Regions from separate parts of the Halalkalibacillus sediminis genome, predicted to be linked through region 1. Evidence: riboswitches for the same ligand, from Rfam matches in the RefSeq annotation. Region 1 holds a riboswitch; each other region holds the start of a gene.
What was found. Region 1 has a riboswitch for cyclic di-GMP ahead of CEY16_RS08585 (anti-repressor SinI family protein). Riboswitches for the same ligand answer to the same signal wherever they lie in the genome.
Positions count from the first base shown of each region.

Region 2: another riboswitch for cyclic di-GMP. It lies ahead of CEY16_RS05335 (response regulator transcription factor); the one in region 1 lies ahead of CEY16_RS08585 (anti-repressor SinI family protein).
Region 3: another riboswitch for cyclic di-GMP. It lies ahead of CEY16_RS14820 (DUF2515 family protein); the one in region 1 lies ahead of CEY16_RS08585 (anti-repressor SinI family protein).
Region 4: another riboswitch for cyclic di-GMP. It lies ahead of CEY16_RS11075 (DUF192 domain-containing protein); the one in region 1 lies ahead of CEY16_RS08585 (anti-repressor SinI family protein).

Region 1 covers NZ_PJNH01000002.1:491,148-495,621, forward strand. Annotated here, with positions in the region: gene CEY16_RS08570 (PucR family transcriptional regulator) at 1-772, opposite strand, end outside; gene CEY16_RS08575 (AI-2E family transporter) at 902-1,996, opposite strand; gene CEY16_RS08580 (IDEAL domain-containing protein) at 2,222-2,659, shown strand; gene CEY16_RS08585 (anti-repressor SinI family protein) at 2,758-2,901, opposite strand; cyclic di-GMP riboswitch class I at 2,920-3,003, opposite strand; gene CEY16_RS08590 (hypothetical protein) at 3,156-3,767, opposite strand; gene CEY16_RS08595 (APC family permease) at 4,098-4,474, shown strand, end outside.
Region 2 covers NZ_PJNH01000001.1:1,005,158-1,009,631, forward strand. Annotated here, with positions in the region: gene CEY16_RS05325 (C40 family peptidase) at 1-850, opposite strand, end outside; gene CEY16_RS05330 (class I SAM-dependent methyltransferase) at 1,602-2,186, opposite strand; cyclic di-GMP riboswitch class I at 2,541-2,621, shown strand; gene CEY16_RS05335 (response regulator transcription factor) at 2,645-3,016, shown strand; gene CEY16_RS05340 (hypothetical protein) at 3,119-3,322, shown strand; gene CEY16_RS05345 (DUF1259 domain-containing protein) at 3,726-4,115, shown strand.
Region 3 covers NZ_PJNH01000006.1:7,344-11,817, forward strand. Annotated here, with positions in the region: gene CEY16_RS14820 (DUF2515 family protein) at 1-2,177, opposite strand, end outside; cyclic di-GMP riboswitch class I at 2,326-2,415, opposite strand; gene CEY16_RS14825 (small acid-soluble spore protein P) at 2,709-2,861, opposite strand; gene CEY16_RS14830 (DMT family transporter) at 3,277-4,155, shown strand; gene CEY16_RS14835 (calcium/sodium antiporter) at 4,263-4,474, shown strand, end outside.
Region 4 covers NZ_PJNH01000003.1:270,682-275,155, reverse strand. Annotated here, with positions in the region: gene CEY16_RS11080 (hypothetical protein) at 93-1,442, opposite strand; cyclic di-GMP riboswitch class I at 1,852-1,939, shown strand; gene CEY16_RS11075 (DUF192 domain-containing protein) at 2,082-2,426, shown strand; gene CEY16_RS11070 (Flp family type IVb pilin) at 2,443-2,640, shown strand; gene CEY16_RS11065 (A24 family peptidase) at 2,689-3,204, shown strand; gene CEY16_RS11060 (TadE/TadG family type IV pilus assembly protein) at 3,205-3,594, shown strand; gene CEY16_RS11055 (pilus assembly protein TadG-related protein) at 3,610-4,474, shown strand, end outside.

The sequences.
Region 1 (4,474 bases):
TTTCTATTCGGTATTGCAAACTATTCCTATGCATGAATAATTTTTTGGCTGCAAGTGATACATTCCCCTGACATTCGATGACTACCCGGATGGAACGGAGTAATTCTGGGTCATTCAAAGTATCTTTTAAAATAGCCTCTGAAAAGAACAGTCGATCTTCCTTGGTAAATAGGTGGGGCATCAGGTGCCGCATGGCCTCTGGTTGTTTCACTACACGATTCGACGGCCCTTTCCATATTTCCCGGGAAATAGATAGGGACCAGTGGAATAAATCTGGAGCTCGTTTAATATCTGTTTGAATATCAGTGACGAATATCCTTAGTTTCATATCAAGATCATCGCTCATCAAATCGATGATTTCTTGAAAATTCACTACATCTTGCTCACTATGAATCTCTTCAAATATGCAAACATGATTAACTTCATTCCATAAGAAGAGAAGGTTTTTACCCAGCATGGTTTCGACCGATTCCCGGAATAATTCCTGATTGATAGAGGAGGTTTCCATTTGGATGTGGACGAAGCGATACAGGTCAATTTCGTGTGGCACTTCTTTGGAGTAATTATTCAAATAGGATAGCCATTTGGTTTCTTTACTCGTATGTATGGGTTCTGAATTTATTGCATCTAATAACTCACGTTGGTCTTCATTCACCTCATTTGAAGGGATAAAATATACTTTCCCTTGGTGATGAATTGCAACATCTTCGCCTAAAGTTGAAGGTTGTTGTGAAATTGAAGGGAAGATTTGCTTTAGCTTTAGTAAGTCCATTGTAGGCCTCCTCATGTTAATGGCCGATTTGAAAGTTATGGATATTATATCATTTTCAAGTTACTACGTTTAGTATAAAACAAAAGCTTGGGTAGTCTGCTGATTAGCAGGTCCCAAGCTTTTTTCGTGTTAAGCATTTTCTTCAAATGCTTTACGATTTCTAAGTTTGATGATGCGGTAGATGTGACTGACAATCACTTTACCCACCGCATAGGCGGGAACAGCAATGATCATGTACACAATACCACCGAATTTAGCTGCGAACAGTAATAAGAAAATAATTGTGATCGGATGAATCTGTAATTTTTTCCCCATAACTTGCGGAGAAATTAAATTACTTTCAAGTTGTTGTACGATTACAACGATGATAATAACCAACAATGCTTGGAAAGGCGATTGTAATACCCCGACAATGACCGCTGGGAACGTTCCGATCCAAGGGCCAATAAATGGGATGAAGTTCGTGAACAATGCCACGAGCGCGAGTATCAATGCATATCGAAGATCGATGATCATAAAGCCAATGTATACAAGAACCCCGACACATAAACTTACAATAATTTGTCCCTGGATGTATGAACTGAGTGCATCATCCATTTCATCTAAAATATCCCCGACTTCCGTGCGGTATTTTTTCGGCAAAAACCCAAGAATTCTTTTTGGTAATCTCTCGCCATCTTTCAGCAAATAAAACAACACGAAAGGTACAACCACCATGATAATCAAAATGCTGGCTATCACACCTATGTAAGTTGTTAGGTTTGAAGCGATAGTTGTCAAGAATTCAGTAACTTGCCCTTCTAAATTACTTAAGTATGATTCTATTTCTGCTTGCGAAGGCGCGATTCGGGAGAACCATTCGCTATTCTGAATAGCAATTAAATACTGGTTAGCACTTTCAATCAAGTCAGGCACACTATTAACTAAGTTATCGAACTGACGTTGTAACTCAGGTGCAATCAGTGTGATTAATAATGTTATCAAGCCTATTCCCGATAGAAAAACAATAAGAATCGCCACAGGGCGCGGCATTTTTCTATCTAGTAAGTCGACGATTGGCCGAATTAGATAATACAAAATCCCTGCAATGATCAAAGGTGTAAATATTGTTTGAAATAATACGAAGATCGGTTCGAATATAAACTGGACCTTTGTTGATAAGAAAATGATCAACATGATGATTATTATTGCGTAGCCTATTCTGAACCATTTGGTATTTGGCACCAATTCCACCAACTCTCTATATCTTTTCTATTATTGTAATATACGACCTCTGCAATGTCTAAGATAGTAGGGAAAATTCTTCTAATAGATTGCTAATATCAGTTTTACCATTAGGTTAAATAATAAACTATAAATTTCCAGATACATTTCACTTTAATTTTTGAGCAGAATAGTGCATAATAATATTTAATAAACAGAATTTTCAAACTATATGGGGTGGTGAGTGTGCAAACAGTAAAATTCTTGAAACCGTACTACGTGAAAAAGGATGAGCGTTTCGTAAGAGTCGTTTTAGCTTTCCAGTATTTCTCTATTGAAATGGATGATCGAGTGTATCAGTTCATACCACTCGATGCTCGAGAAATTGTCATTGATCGAACGAACCGCAGTATCGTTAATTTACATGATTTATTCGTTTTCCAAAAAGGAGTCCGGTATATCAAGTTGCCACTCCAAGAATTGATGAAGTTTGAAGCGTTTGAAGATCAGATGCAACAGATTATTGAGGAATTCTTAGATGAGGATTTAGCTGTATCAAAATTAGAAGCAGAGTTAGTTTGTGGTGAATTAGAGCTTGCAAATGTGCATCGATTGATAGATCAGGCATTATCTGTAGGTGATGAGAAGTCTTTTATTGAACTGACTGGCATGCTTCAAAAATAAGTTCCATGAAAAAATCGCGGCGTATGTTTTTATCTGCCGCGATTTTTACATTTTTTTTATCTCTTTCAAGTAAATCATGTAGCCCCTAACTCCTTACTTCAGATTCTCGGTCTTTCTTTCTGTAAAAACTGTTTTACTTCTCTCTTACTAAGGCCCATCTCTCTAGCTTCTTTCATTAATTGGACCCACTCACGATCTAAACCCTTAGAAGAATAATTGCTTTGAGCTGATACACCTCTCATGTTCTCCTCCTCGACTTCTAAGGCAGCTGTGCTGTCATAGGAGGCTCCCGTAGACCACTCGCTTTGCGCCCCAACTTTTCAGTAGGTTTGCCTTTATCTATCGTATTTTCCCCTTGGTTATATTGTAATAGATTACCACAAAAAAACTAGTCCTATTTTATCAAAAAATTTCGATAATTTATGATGGATAATCTCTTTAATTACATTAAAATTGTCGATTAACGTTGGACAATAGCGAAGAACTACTACTTGGGTCAGTATTCTTCTGATGGAGTTTGGAGCCACTGATTCACCTCTTGGACAAATGCATCTTTTATTTCCTTTTTGGTGGAGTTATATGTTAATTGCAGGTCACTTATGATTTCTTTGGAATCATCATTACCTTCAAGTTCTAATTCCAGCTCTGATAATAATTCGTGGAAAGTGACATCAGCTTCGTCTTCCAAGTCTGCGGCTTGACGTTCATATTTCAGTAAAAGTAAGCCACGTTTGATCAAATTATTTTCGTTTTCATACTCTTCAGCTGCTTCATTTTTCAGCTGTTGGATTTCTTCCATAATTTCTTCTTCGAGAGATATGAATCTTTTTTCGTATTCTTCAGGGATCTCTTCTTGGAATGAATCATCTAACTTTTCAGGTGCGCTTATCGTCCAACTTTCATCATTAACCATTATTGAATTACTTTTTTCTTCGCTGGATGGCAACGAATTTTCCTTTTCAGGAGTATCAAGAGGGAGAGGGTCTGCTATAGAATCCTTACTGATTGATGTCTCGAAACTGTTTTCCCATCTTTCATAAAAGTCCAATCCATTGGTAAACAATACGTATGTAATGAATAAAAAAAGAATCAGTAGTACTTTGCGCATCTTGTTTCACACTTTCTATTGGTGTTTGGGTGTAAATGAAGTCCTATTCTCAATATTGTCTCTGAGCACAGATTCTATACGTATTGTTTGCTTGAATTTGCTTAAAATCGGACTTTTAGGGTTCCCTCATTAATTCGTGGGATAAATAGTCGCTATTTACTGCCGAATGTTCGCTATAAAGAGTAGATTTGATTTTTTTATATAGAAGTTGACAGTGGTAGAATGGGGTTTGTCTCTAAAAGGTGATTATTCTGCGACACTTTAGGGAATTATATCTAAAACTTAAAACAAAAAGGGGTTTTAAAATTGAGTGGTAGGACAACAGATCAAATGCAAAGAAAGAAGCTAAGTAAGACACTTAAACCGCATTGGGTATGGGCTATCGCACTTGGTTCTTCAATCGGGTGGGGTTCATTCGTACTACCTGCTGATTGGATGAATCAAGCCGGGCCAATGGGTGTTATTTTAGGTTTAAGTATCGGTGCCGTATTAATGGCGATCATTGCGATCAGTTACGGTGTCCTGATTAAAAACTATCCAGTCTCTGGTGGTGAATTTGCTTATGCTTTCTTAAGTTTGAACCGTGTCCATGCATATATTAGTGGTTGGTTCTTGACGCTTGGGTACATATGTATTGTAGCGTTGAATGCCACAGCTTTCGCATTGATGTTGAAATTCTTGCTTCCTGATTTCATACAACAGATGAA
Region 2 (4,474 bases), on a different contig from region 1:
TTGAGCTCACAGTTACAATATTCCCATTAGAACTATTGTTAGTTTCGCTAGCAACCGCTCGAGCTTGAGCTCTTTGTTCTCGCTCTTTAGCCGCAATTTCTCCTCGGATGTTGCTTTCAAGTGATGCTAAGTCACTATCTTTCATTTTTAGTTCTTCTTGGAGAGCAATAAGATCAGTTTGTTTATCTTTCATTTCTTCTTTTTTCGATTCAGCTTGTTCTTTTTGATCTGCAATCAAGGTAATCATACCCTCTAACTCTACTTTCATTTCCTCTAGCTCTGAAAGTTTTGATTGCACTTTTGATTGCTTTTCCTCAACCTCTTGCTTATCTTCTTGATGGCTTTCCATCAAATGACGATCAGATTCCATAATTTTATTCACTGCAGCAGTACGGCTGATGAATTCACCAAAATTTTTGGAACCTAGTACAACTTCCATATAATTAATGCTTCCACCCTGCTTTTGGTAGGAAGATAAACGTTCTTTTAAAATATCTAGTCGAAGTTCAATACGTTTTTCAATAATATCAATTTCTTCTTGTAGCTCATCTATATCTTCTTGAGTGATATCAATCTTAGCTTCTGTCTCGTCTAGTTGTTCTTGGTTTTTTTCAGATGCTTCTCTTAGTTGTTCAATTTCTTGATTCAATTCTTCAAGCTCGATTAATAAATCTGCCATTTCACTTTCTGCTTCGGACAAATTGCTTTTGATCTCTTGGCGTTCATCAGCAATTTTGGACTTACGATCTTCAAGGTCATCAATAGTTTCTGCGTGAATAGAGGTACCAATCAGTGCTCCTCCAATAAGAATTGATAAAAAGGTTGCACTCGTCATTTTTTTAAGCTTCAATTCAATCCCTACCTTCACTATGTATCTAATAATCTATAAAATACTTTTAATTCAGCCTAATTGCAAGTCTACCATCAATAAGTTTCACAAAGGTTATCATAATATTACAATTACATTTCAAGAGGAGGTTTTTTGCGACGAATTTCGACAATTCGATCTCAAATTACCAAATAGTTCATTTATAATGTAATTACATGTCAGAAAACAAAAAAACTCAAAAGCACATTTGCTTTTGAGTTGGTAATTTAAATTTAATGGCGTCCCAGGAGCGATTCGAAAGCCTGACCTTTTAGGTCTAGCATTCAGGTTTGTGTAGTTGAGTCACATTCTTATAAACCACTTATACTTTTACTTACTCAAACGTTCACGGTTTTCTTTCCTGGTGAGTACGTTAAGAGCCCAGATTAGTATTAGTGATAGGTAAACGAAAACTTCAACTGCATGAAACCTTATTTGAAGTACATAATACAAAATTATGACTATCAAAAGATATATCAACAATTCTATTGTGTTTAAAGTGTAATCTCTCTTCTATTTGTTTGACATTTCTTTATGTCCTTCCTTTGACGCTGTTACCATTATTATACAATTAGAGAATTCAGTTTGCAAAACAACACGGATAGAATACTTCATATAAAAGTGTCTGTTTCTCCATAGACAAGCATAACAATAAATGAAAGTTTTAGATGCATAGAAGAGCTCTCCAATTAAGGAGAGCTCTTCTCATACTATGACTTTGTAAATATAACTACTATTTTAATTGCGCTTTGAAGAGCAATTCATTGTAAAACAGTCCTTTCGGAAATTTGTTAATGGATAACACATTAAATCCTGCTCTTTTGAAATAACCTAAGTAGGAATCCTCATGTTGAATGAACTCCCCTTTGTCGAGTTTTTTCATTACCCAATTTTTAAGACATTTTTTATTAAGTAAGCAAGGCTCTAAAACGATCACTTCACTGTTTTCATTTTTCAGCACCCGACGAAACTCGGTAATATAGTGATCAATCTTCTCAACTGGTATATGATGCAATACTGCCACAATCATAATGATGTCAACTGAATTATTAGGTAACGGAAGTTGATACCCATGTAATGGTTTGAATTGATATTGTGGATACTTCTTTCTGGAATAACCAATTCTATCTAGGTCCGTGTCTAATCCTATATAATTTATAGGGGAAACAAGTATACAGTTCGCACCCGTTCCTGACCCGAAGTCTAAAACAGTCTTTTGTTTAAAATCACAGTGTTTTTTAATTTGCTGGTGGATATACCTTTCATTGAACCAATTAGGTCTAATGACCAGGTCATAAATGTGAGGGGACAGCTGCATGGTCAATCTCCTTAAATATTTTAAAATATACACTCTTCTCTATCTTGAACTGACTTTTTATTTTTATTCCAGCATATTTAAGGAAAATAATGTTCATAATCTTTTAAGTCAAAGTTATCTTAATGAAAAAAAGAGTGCCTCCAATTAATGGCTTCTCTCTTTATATCATGATATTCAAACATTCATTTACCTTGATAGTTGTAATTAATTTATAACACCAATTTGTTCTTGATTTCTTCATTATTATTTAAATTGTAGTATTTAAACTACTGCTAATGTTCTACCAGAGCAATCTCGCTATGATATAATTAGTAAAAGCTGTACTTGCCAGGGGCCCTGCTCTTGGCTTTTTAAAAACTTAAAGGGCAAACCTTACGAAAGTAAGAGACGCAAAGCCACGGACCTAAGGACTTCTATGGTAGCCGGGCTGCAATCACTTGTCCCTTTCTTGATGGAAGGTGATTTCTATTTATACTGTTGTGTTGGTTGACGATTCATGGTTTATTCGCCAGTGGTTGAAACAAATCTTAGAACAAACGGATCGATATCAGGTCATTGCTGAATCCTCAAATGGCAGAGAGGCTCTTCCTATCTATAAAAAGCACCATCCGGATATAGTAATTATGGACCTCATTATGGATGATTTAGATGGATTTCAAACGTTGTCACTTATGAAAAGACTATTTCCAGATGCTAAAGTCATCATGTGTTCTTCTCTAGCCCAACCTCATATCATCCAGCGATGTTTGGATTTAGGAGCAAAAGACTTTATAGAAAAACCATACTTTGAAGACCTCACTCGAAAATTAGATAAAGTGTTGATCGACTAAGCCAGTAAAAATCTGGCTTTTATTTTTTGCTTTTTTAGTCATTCGCCCATACATCAAGAAATTAGGAACCTAAACTGACGTTAAAAACTCAGGAGGAATTTCATGCGTTTAGATCAAAGAGCAAAAGATTTATTGAGTGAAGCTAGTTTGTATGGATTACTAACAAAAAGGTATGAATATGTGGAACCTCAGAAACACATGAGCTATTACCAAAGACATTTTAATGCTGTAATGCGACTCGAACAATATTTGATGCAACAAGGCTATAACCCTGGTCACGAGATGTCATCTCATCATCAAATGTAGCTATCATGTGTGTTTATTAATTTTATAATTTTGAAGCTACTTACACAAAATATCCTTTGCTTACCTATTTGGACAGTTTCACGTTAACAAAGCTCAAGCCGGAGTTAAAACTTAAAAAAGTAAAGGATTGGATAGTATTTGAATATGTAAATTAATCGCCAGAGCTGAAGCTCTGGCGATTAATTTATCTTTACACTCCCCATTTTATAAACCACCTACTAGACTTCAAAGTTCGATGTTTTGGCAACATTCAAATGATTAACTTCTAATCTACATCGCATTATATCGTGATGTGCATTATTTAAATGATGACTATTTTTTCTCTATTTTATTGACGTTGAATGACCACCTATACAACATATTTCTCCCTACATACCTTGATAGTGTAAGGAGGTGAAAAATAATGTCATCAAGTTGTGATAGATTAGCTAGAATTATTGGTGGTACTCCTCAAGTTTCAGATGGAGTATGTGTTGTTTCTAGACTAAGAAACATAGAAGCATCAATCTTGAACAGAAGAACAAGATCTCCATTAGCTTTACCATTTGCATTATCATTTGAAAATTCAGTAGGTGGGCGAACACTTAACTTGGGTGAAACAGTAATTCTCCAAGAAGAAATTAATCCTTTTATTTCAGCTCTCCGGTGGAGAGGCATAATGGTTACAGCTCTCCATAACCATTGGCTATTTGATGAGCCAAGGTTAATGTATATACACTGGGAAAAAATTGATAATCCATTTGATTTTGCAAGAGATAGTTTTGATGCTGCAGTAGAAGCAGGTTTATTTTAGTATAGTCTTAGCTCTCATTTTGAGAGCTTTCTTTTTTTTAATAAGCAGTACCTTATTTCGTATTTATTTTCTCAGTCTTATATGTACTACAACTTCTGAAATAGAAGCCTGTATTGTGACCTTCTTTCTTCTTGTTCGTATGAAATTTGGGGCCATAACCGTTTCCTCCTTAAAAATTCGCTTAATTGAAGTTCAACAGCTTTCTATTCGGTTGTCCTGCGGCTTAACGTCCAACAATCGACAGCAAAAAAAAATCCGCCAAGTAACCGTTTAATTGGACGATGCCTTTAACGGTTGATATGACGGATTTTTAAAACGTTATTTTTTTAAGAGCGTCCCAGGAGCGATTCGAACGCCCG
Region 3 (4,474 bases), on a different contig from region 1:
GATAGTGTACGGTCATATTGGTCTGAGATTTTAACAATATTGCCTCGATCATCATAGTCATAATCGAAAACTTTTTGAGTTGTTCCAGTTTTGATTGTAACTTTATCGACGCCAAATTCTTCATAAAGATAGTCCGCTGTCTCAGTTGAACGATCAATATGAGTCGGGCGACCCAAGACATCCCTTGTAAAAGTTGTGATTTCCCCTTGTGGGTTTTCGATCGTTTTAATATGACCAAGTTTATTGTATGTGTAACGGGTCACGCCTGCAGCGTCAGTGATTTTTTCAACTTGACCTTTACCGTCATAATCATAGGTAGTGGTACGGTTAATTGGGTCTTTGATTGTTTTAATGCGACCTTGGTAATCGTACGTGTACGAAGTAACAACGCCATTTCCTTTATCTTCAGTTAAGACATTGCCTCTTGCGTCATATGAATAATTAGTTGTCGAGCCATTTGGCAGTGTTTCTTTTGTAATTCGACCTAAATCATCGTGTTCGTACAACGTTTTTTTGCCGTGAGGGTCTATGACTTCTTCCACAAATCCCTGGTCGTTATAGACCATTTCCGTTGTATTGCCTTTAACATCTGTCATATGAGTCATTTGACCACGTTCATCGTACTCGAACTCAACGTATACGCCTTCTGGGTCAATACGTTTTTCTAAATTCCCTTGTTCATCGTACTCAAATTTCGTAACACCTTTTAAAGGATCAATAATTTTAGTTGGCTGCTCCCATTGATCATGGTATTTGGTTTCCGTCACACCGCCAGCTAAATTAACTTTCTTCGTACGGTTGCCGTGGTCATCGTAAGCGTAAGAAATCGTTCCCTGAGGTGATGTAATACTTTTTACATTATTGTCGTCATCATAGGTATTTGTAGTAACTTCCCCTAACGGATTTTCTGTACGTGTGATTTGACCATCATTGTGCTCATAGGTCCATTTATTATTATCAATGTCGGTAACTGTCGTCGTGTTGTTAGTGTAAGACATGCGATAGTAGACATCTCCATACATTTCAACACTTGTAATTTGCTCGTTTGAATTGTAACTAAAGTTAGTAGTTTCACCGTCTTTTGTAATAGAAGTGACGTGGTTATTCGAATCATAAGTGTATGCTAAAGTGGATCCGTCAGCACGAGTAATTTTTTCTAAACGATTTTGATTATCATATTTGAATTGAACGGTTCTACCGAATGGGTCCTCGATCGAATCTATTAATTTTCCATTCCAATTAAATGTGATAGTACGTCCTGTTGTATCAGTAATTTGTTTTAGCTTACCAGTTTTCGTATAGTCATACTCAAATGCATTTCCATAGCGATCTTCCTGACGAATCATTTTACCTTTTCTAGGATCGAAATCGTACTCATGGTCTTCTGGCGGCTCATAATTTGGACTGTTCGGATCGCGCCATGGAGCGTAGTAGCCATTATATGTAACCTTTGATCCGTCTTTCTTTGTCACAACATATTGATCATCATCTTTACTAATACGTGTGAGCTTAGTTCCGTCTTCTAATTCTTCATAATAACCTTTGTGAAGTTTATAGTTGATTAACGGGTCATCATCATAGCTTGTGACCGCCGCTTCTTCACCATCCATAACAAAGTTATATGAATGCACACTTCCGTCAGGGCGTGTTTCAGCTATGTGAAATTCAGCGTAAAGTCTTAATTCAGATTCAATATTAGGCATCCATCCTAAGCCCAAAGCAGTTTCTTCATCTAAATCTTTCATGTATGAACGTTCGAAAATATAGTCTGCTCCGATTCCTGAAAGTTCTAGATCAGTAGCTTGTAAGTCTAGTTTTCCTGTTGCTAAGTTGACAGGGTTTTCGAATTTCTGGGTTGGGATATCTTCTGAGGTAGGGTTACTTTCTCGGTGATTAGGAGCGACGGTTGGAGTCATATCCCCTTGCATCGCAGGTGGTAGTGTAGGTCCAATATTCTGTGTTGGTTGTGGTAAAGGTGCTGGATCTTGTCCGATTTCCGGCATGAAATCCATAATTCCTCCAGGATTCATCAAATCAGCCGGATTCAGCTCCCCTTTTTCAGCATTAAGATTGTTAGTAGCATTTTGCGGATAAATTGGTGTGCTAGTAAACACAAGCAAAATAACAATCAAGCTAATTAATACTCTTCTCGTCTTTCTATAAGCTTTTTTCAGCATAAAAGCTTTCCCCCTATATAAATTACTGACAAGTTGTAACTTCGTGGTGGGGGCTGTGACGTTGAAAGGGGAAAGCCTTAGTTGACCGCACAAAAAATGTGCATACCAAATTAAACTTGCGGTTTGGAATGCACACTTATCTTACTTTTTTTGCAACCCAGCCGTCGTAGCACCTTTGTCTTGCTTTAGACCTGAGGCTTTGCGTCCCCGCCTTTCAACGAGTTTGCCCATACATATAAAATTGTGGTTATAAAAACCTAGAAAATAATTCCTATAAAACGAATTACACCCAAATGTTATATAACTTTGTGACTAAAGTCAACCTACATTTTGACATTTTTATGCATAATTCTTCAATTATCGTGGGGAAAGGTCTACAAGAGCCCAAGTTATATTTTGGATCATATGACCACCCTTTCCGTATTAACTGCCTTAAATACAAACCCCGTATTACCATTAAAGTGGTACGGGGTTTGTATAATACAGTCTAAGGCTTTTAATTTGGATCAGTCTCTTTTTTTTCTCAAAACTCTACATATCATGATCCGATTTCTGTTTTTGCTGAGAATGATTTCGCTGTTTTACTTTGTGCGAGCCTTGCAGCGGTTTGCCGTATGGCTGTTTTGGACTCTTTGGTAAATTTGGTTCTTCCTGTTGTTTTGGCCCTTTAGGTCGTCCGCTCATTTTCTATCTCCTCCTTCGCTGATTTACAGATATCTTTTGACAAGAGAAAGAAATTCATACTTTGAAAAGCTAAATCTTAACCGCACTTACCTAATCCATGTATTGTATATCTTATCAACTTACTTTGGCTCATAAAGATGGGGTTTTTGAATTCTCTGTTTACTTATTAAAGAGTTGAGGTAAGGCTTCTTACAAAATAAATAATTTATAGACAAACCATATTCAATCTGAGGATTTCGTTTAATATTCGAAAAGACAAAAGAATTAACATTAATGCCTTCTAAAAAAACATATGTTTGATTAGGAATGTAAAAAAGATGATTTTGGTCTTGAGCTTCCATTATTAAGCCCGTTTCAGTTACTAGTAGAGGGGCTTGATCTGCACCATCACCTATTTTTAGGAGGCATGCATAGGTTGAGATCAGTAGGTGTAAGCTTGGTTATTCTTGCAGCTATTTGTTGGGGCGTTAGTGGAGGAATTGCGGACATTTTAATGAACAAGGGCTGGGATCCCATTGTCATTTCCCTTTATCGAGGGGTTGTTGGCTTTGTATGTTTTTTCATATGGTTTCTTTTACGATTCAAACAAAACTGGACCACCTCTACTCGTTTATATGTATGGGCCTTATTAGCTGGTGTTGGTGTCGCTGGGAATTTCACTTTTTATTTCCTTGCTATTCAAGCCTCAAGCGTGGCGGTTGCTGTAACTTTGATGTGCACAGCACCAGTGTTCGTCCTTGTCATCTCTTTTGTATCAGGAATCGAACGCTCGACTTGGTTTAAATGGGGATGCATCTTCGTTGTACTTATGGGGATTATCATGCTTACAGGGGCCTACAATACTGGATCATTATCAGTCGGTTTTCTAGGAGTGATTTTCGGGCTTGCTGCTGGTCTGTCTTATGCGTTATTTATATTCGGTTTTAAAAACGCCTCTTCGATCGGAAGGCCACAAACCATCTTAACCATCGCATTCTTTTCATTTTGTCTCGTCCTTTTTATTATTGCGGACATTGATGAAGTTGCTAGTGTCGCAGTATCAAACGACGTAGGCTGGTTTTTTTTATTGGGGATCCTTGGGGCTGGAATTTCGTTTATGTTGTACGTGGTTGGCATACGGTATATCGCCCCAACCACCGCTTCAATGGTCGCCATGATCGAGCCGGTAACAGCTGCTTTGTTTGGCTTTCTGCTTATTGGAGATCATTTGACCCTCATTCAACTTCTTGGAATGGCGCTTATCCTGATGACGGTAGTTGTGCTTAGTGTGAGGAAGCCTGTTCGTTCTAAATAAGTTTTGACCAAATAGCCTTCCAGTTGCTTTCCCTCCTACTTTTCAAATGCAAAAAAACAGGGTATATGTAAATTAATTAATATTAAAAAGGAGTTTGAAGAGCAACTATGGCTTACTTACTATTAATAGTCGGCTTCGGTCTTTTAATTAAAGGGGCTGATCTTTTCGTCGATGGATCCTCCAACATTGCTAGGCTACTCCGTGTCCCGCCAATTTTGATAGGGTTAACGATTGTAGCTTTGGGAACAAGCTCTCCTGAGGCAACCGTTAGTATCATTGCAGCATTACAGGGAAATTCTGAAGTTTCACTGGGGAATGT
Region 4 (4,474 bases), on a different contig from region 1:
GAACCAAGGGTGAGTTCAACTATCTTTAAATAATAAAAATGAACGATAACAGAGCCTTCATGATAACAAGTGATCATTTGAAGTCATTTTATCTATAGAATTAAATATCCGATGAAGACTCCTACTGCTCCGAATAGTAATGCGAATCCGATATTCCAAGCTGTCAGCTGATACGGATTACGTTTAAAGTATTGGTTAAGCATCGTAATTGGCACATTGAATGTTCCAGTCATATCATTTGCTACGACCGAAATAATCATCACCACCGAAACACTAAGCGGATTGATCGTATCTAGAAAAGGGGTGACGAAAATTCCTTGAAGACTCAATGTCACCAAAGGGTGAAAACCGAAAAACGCTAGAATCATTGAGCTGAACATCAAGACGATCAACAGGATTAATGGAGATTCCTCCATCCAAGCAATTGAATCGAAGACACCTTCAAAGATCCCGGTAACCTCCACGATTTCGTTAAAAACCCCAACTGGAACCAATAACATGACGAAATTCTGCATCGTCCAAATGTGATCTCCCCACACTTCCTGGTTGTAACGGATGAATGTACGAAGCTTATTGATCATAATCGACCAAAAGATCGTGTAAGGGACAATGATTAGAACAATCGCTTCAAAAAATTCGAGCCCAATTATGAAATGAACTGCAGAAGCGGTACCAATGAAGAAGATCAGAAAAGCTCCTAAATGTGACAGCTTTCTCATGTTTTCTGAGGCCTGACTTGTACTCGAACTTTCAGAAGTGAGTTCATGCTTTCGATATTTAAAGTATCCCAATGCTAATTCAGATAGGACCATTATAAGAGAAAAGACAAATAGAATCGGTAACAGATGTAAATAGGATGCTCCTGTAATTGCAACTACTAAAGCGATATATACTTCGATAGGACTCCAAACATTCGCTGCAGCAAAAGGTCTTAAAATACCTCTAGTAGCGAATTGATGGGTGATTTTGTCATTGAAGATAGCTGTTTTGGCTTGAATAAATCGATAAACTAAAGGTATTGTCGATAGAAAGATGAAGATCGTCAGGACATAACTCGTTAAGTAGGATTTGACGTAAAACTTTCCTAAGTTTGGTGTATTAGATTTAAGTACATCATACATGGATTGGTCGTACTTTCCGACAATCATGAAGTGATTGATGAAAGGAATCAAGTATAAAAGTGACAACAATAGACCCATCGAAGTGAAATAGTAAACCAGCTCTGCATACTCCAATTCGAATATAAAAAACAGAAGGAATGAGATGATCGTAAAAATGATTCCAATCATTTGGTATGTTCTAGTAGCCCCTTTAAACGAAATTAGCAGGGCAAGCATCCCGACGACGCCTTGGGTAAATAACAATATCTCAGAATCTATAAAAAGAAGGAGGATATAAATGAGTACAAACCCAGTGTAAGTATGAAACTGTAACCTTTTCATCTGATCCCCTCCTTATATCCACTACCATCCTATCAAACGAATGATTCAACTCCAATGGTTTAGAATATCCATTGTTATAGTTCAATTGAATGTCCTTAAGCTGTGATTTTTGCAAAAATCACATTCAATTGAACTATTTTCAAAAAAAACCTCAAAAAATATGATTTTTTTTCGAATATTAAAAAAGTAATCTTATAAAACTATATAGTTTCCATTTTTTTCAATTAATCAGAAGAAAAGTTTACCTGTTAATCAATTTAATCCTACTATTAAACTAGGACTTGTAGATATATGGATGTTTGTATATCTAAAGATATAAATAATTGGTAAGTTTGACCGATTCCTAGTATGGTAGTAATGGTTTATTCTAGCAATAAGATTTAGTCAAGCAAACTGAATAGTTGCTGCATCTCGATAATGGCAAAACTGGTGAAAACCAGTGACGCAAAGCTACAGGGGCTTCTGTGCATCACGCACAATGCCAGCCAGTTACCGAAGGAACAGGGATCTATGCAAACAAAGCGAAAACCTCCCATCTAAGAGCCAGTGGAAGTGTATTTCGTGGACTTTTCATAGACAATAACCCCGCCTATCGGTAATGGCGGGGTTATTTTTATATCCAGGAGGTGAAATTCTTACGTGAAAATCGTTAACCTGAGTAACAATCAAGTTGTTGGTGACAATGTCCAACAAGCCTACACCTTTTTCAAGAGGTTGAAAGGGCTCATGTATACAAAAGAATTACCATCAGGGAACGGTTTACACATTAAACCCTGCCAGTCGGTGCATTCCTATTTCATGCGGTATCCCATTGACGTCATTTACATTAACAAATCACAAGAAGTGGTTGCCTTAGACATTGGGCTATTGCCGAATAAAATCGGGAAGCGACGAAAAGATGCTGAATCAGTGATCGAAGTAACTGCTGGAACTATCGTGGATACGGACACGGCGATCGGTCACCAACTAAACATTATATTTTAAGGGAGAGATTAAAGTTATGAAACAATTTTTTGAGAACTTTTTAAGAGAAGAAGATGGACAAGGTATGGCTGAGTACGCGTTGATTTTAGGAGTTTTAGCAGTTGGAGTTGTAGCAGTATTGATTACGTTTGGAGATGCAATTATTGATGCGTTTAATGATGTGATTGCTAAATTCGATGAAACACCAACTGGAACAGATTCTACAACAGGATAATAATTTTTACCCCCTAATTAATAAATAGATTTGGAAAGGAGGAGAACCATGACGTTGATTAATTTGCTCTTATTTATTGTGTTACTTATCTGTGTCGTGACAGACGTGAAAAATCGAAAAATCTACAATAACGTATTACTACCAGCTTTAGTTTTGGCTCTCCTCCTTAATCCAATCAGTTTTGGTCTAGAAGGATTGATGAATGCTTTTCTAGGTTTGCTTTTAGGTTTCGGAATTCTATTGATTCCATATCTGATGGGTGGAATGGGTGCTGGAGATGTGAAGTTATTAGCGGTGATCGGTGCGATTAAAGGACCGGCTTTTGTTTTTGCTACGGCGGTTTATATGGCATTGATCGGAGCGGTGATCGGTTTAGCGATCTTGCTGTTCAGAGGTGGGTTTTTCAACCGTATGAAATCTTTCTTTCGTGCTCTATTCAACATGAGATATGGAATGAATCTTGATCTTCCAGAGAAACAATCGTTTCAGAAAACGTTCCCCTACGGTGTAGCGATCGTTGGCGGAGCGGTTGTTTCGTTTTTCTTTGGCGGAGTGGTGATTTAGATGAGGCTTCGCCGTGACCAGAAGGGACAATCGATTGTTGAGTTTTCGTTGATCATACCTTTATTAATGATTATTTTAGTAGGAGTATTCGATGTTGGACGGATGATGTATTCCTATACTGGTTTGCACTTCACTGCTCAAGAAACCGTTCGTCTAGGTGGTTTCGGTTATCAGGACAGTGAAATTGTGGAATTTGCTCACAACAATTTTCAAACGGGTGATTCGGATAAGCTTGAAGTGTCGGTTTCTCCAGATGATGCAAGCCGAAAGTCAGGAGAGTATGTAACGGTCACCTTGACTTACCCAGTAGAACCATTCACCCCTTTTGCTAAACAAATATTCGACGGTGCGGTCCAGCTCACTGCTGATTCAACGATTCGAGTAGAGTGAAGGAGAGTATAAGTGATGAATTTCAAGTCTTTCTTTAAAAATGAAAGAGGGCACGCAGCGGTGATCGTCACATTTTCTTTTACAGCTCTCTTGGCGATGACAGGCTTAGTAGTGGATGGTGGCATGCTGTACATGACAAAGACACATTTGCAAAAAACCGCCAATGCAAGTGTGTTGTCGGGGGCGCAAGAACTGACAGCTGACGATGAACTGACTGTAAGGCAAATAGTCGATGAAACCCTGGGTCACCATGAAGAGTTAGATTCGTTCTCAGGTATTATCATTAATTTGGACGAAAAAGTGACATTGGAGCTACAGAAACCAGTTAACACAGTATTCATGAAATTATTCGGTATCGATTCGATTGATGTGGAGGCGCGAGCCACTGCCAGTTTAGGAAAGATGGGAAGAGCGATTGGAGCTGCACCCTTGGGAATCGATGAATCCGTTCAACTTAATTACGGAGAAGAATACTCATTGAAAGTCGATGCTGGCGATTCAGATACAGGAAACTTCGGGGTCCTCGCTTTGGATGGTCCAGGGGCTCAAACTTATGAGCAGACGTTGCTATGGGGATCAGATTATGAACTTACTGTGGGAGATGTACTTGATACACAGACGGGTAATATCGCAGGTAAAACGAGAAGTTCTGTGGAAGAGTTGGTAAACAGTTGTGAAAACATGTACGAACGGGATTGTAGACGCATTCTTCTTATACCTGTTTATAAACCTTACAATCATGATCAGAATCAAATGCAACAAGTTGAAATTACGGGGTTTGCTTATTTTTATATTTCAGAAGCCATGAGTCACGATGATGATACGATCCGTGGAACTTTCATAGAACGTACGGGAACAGGTTTTGAATTAGACGAAGCGG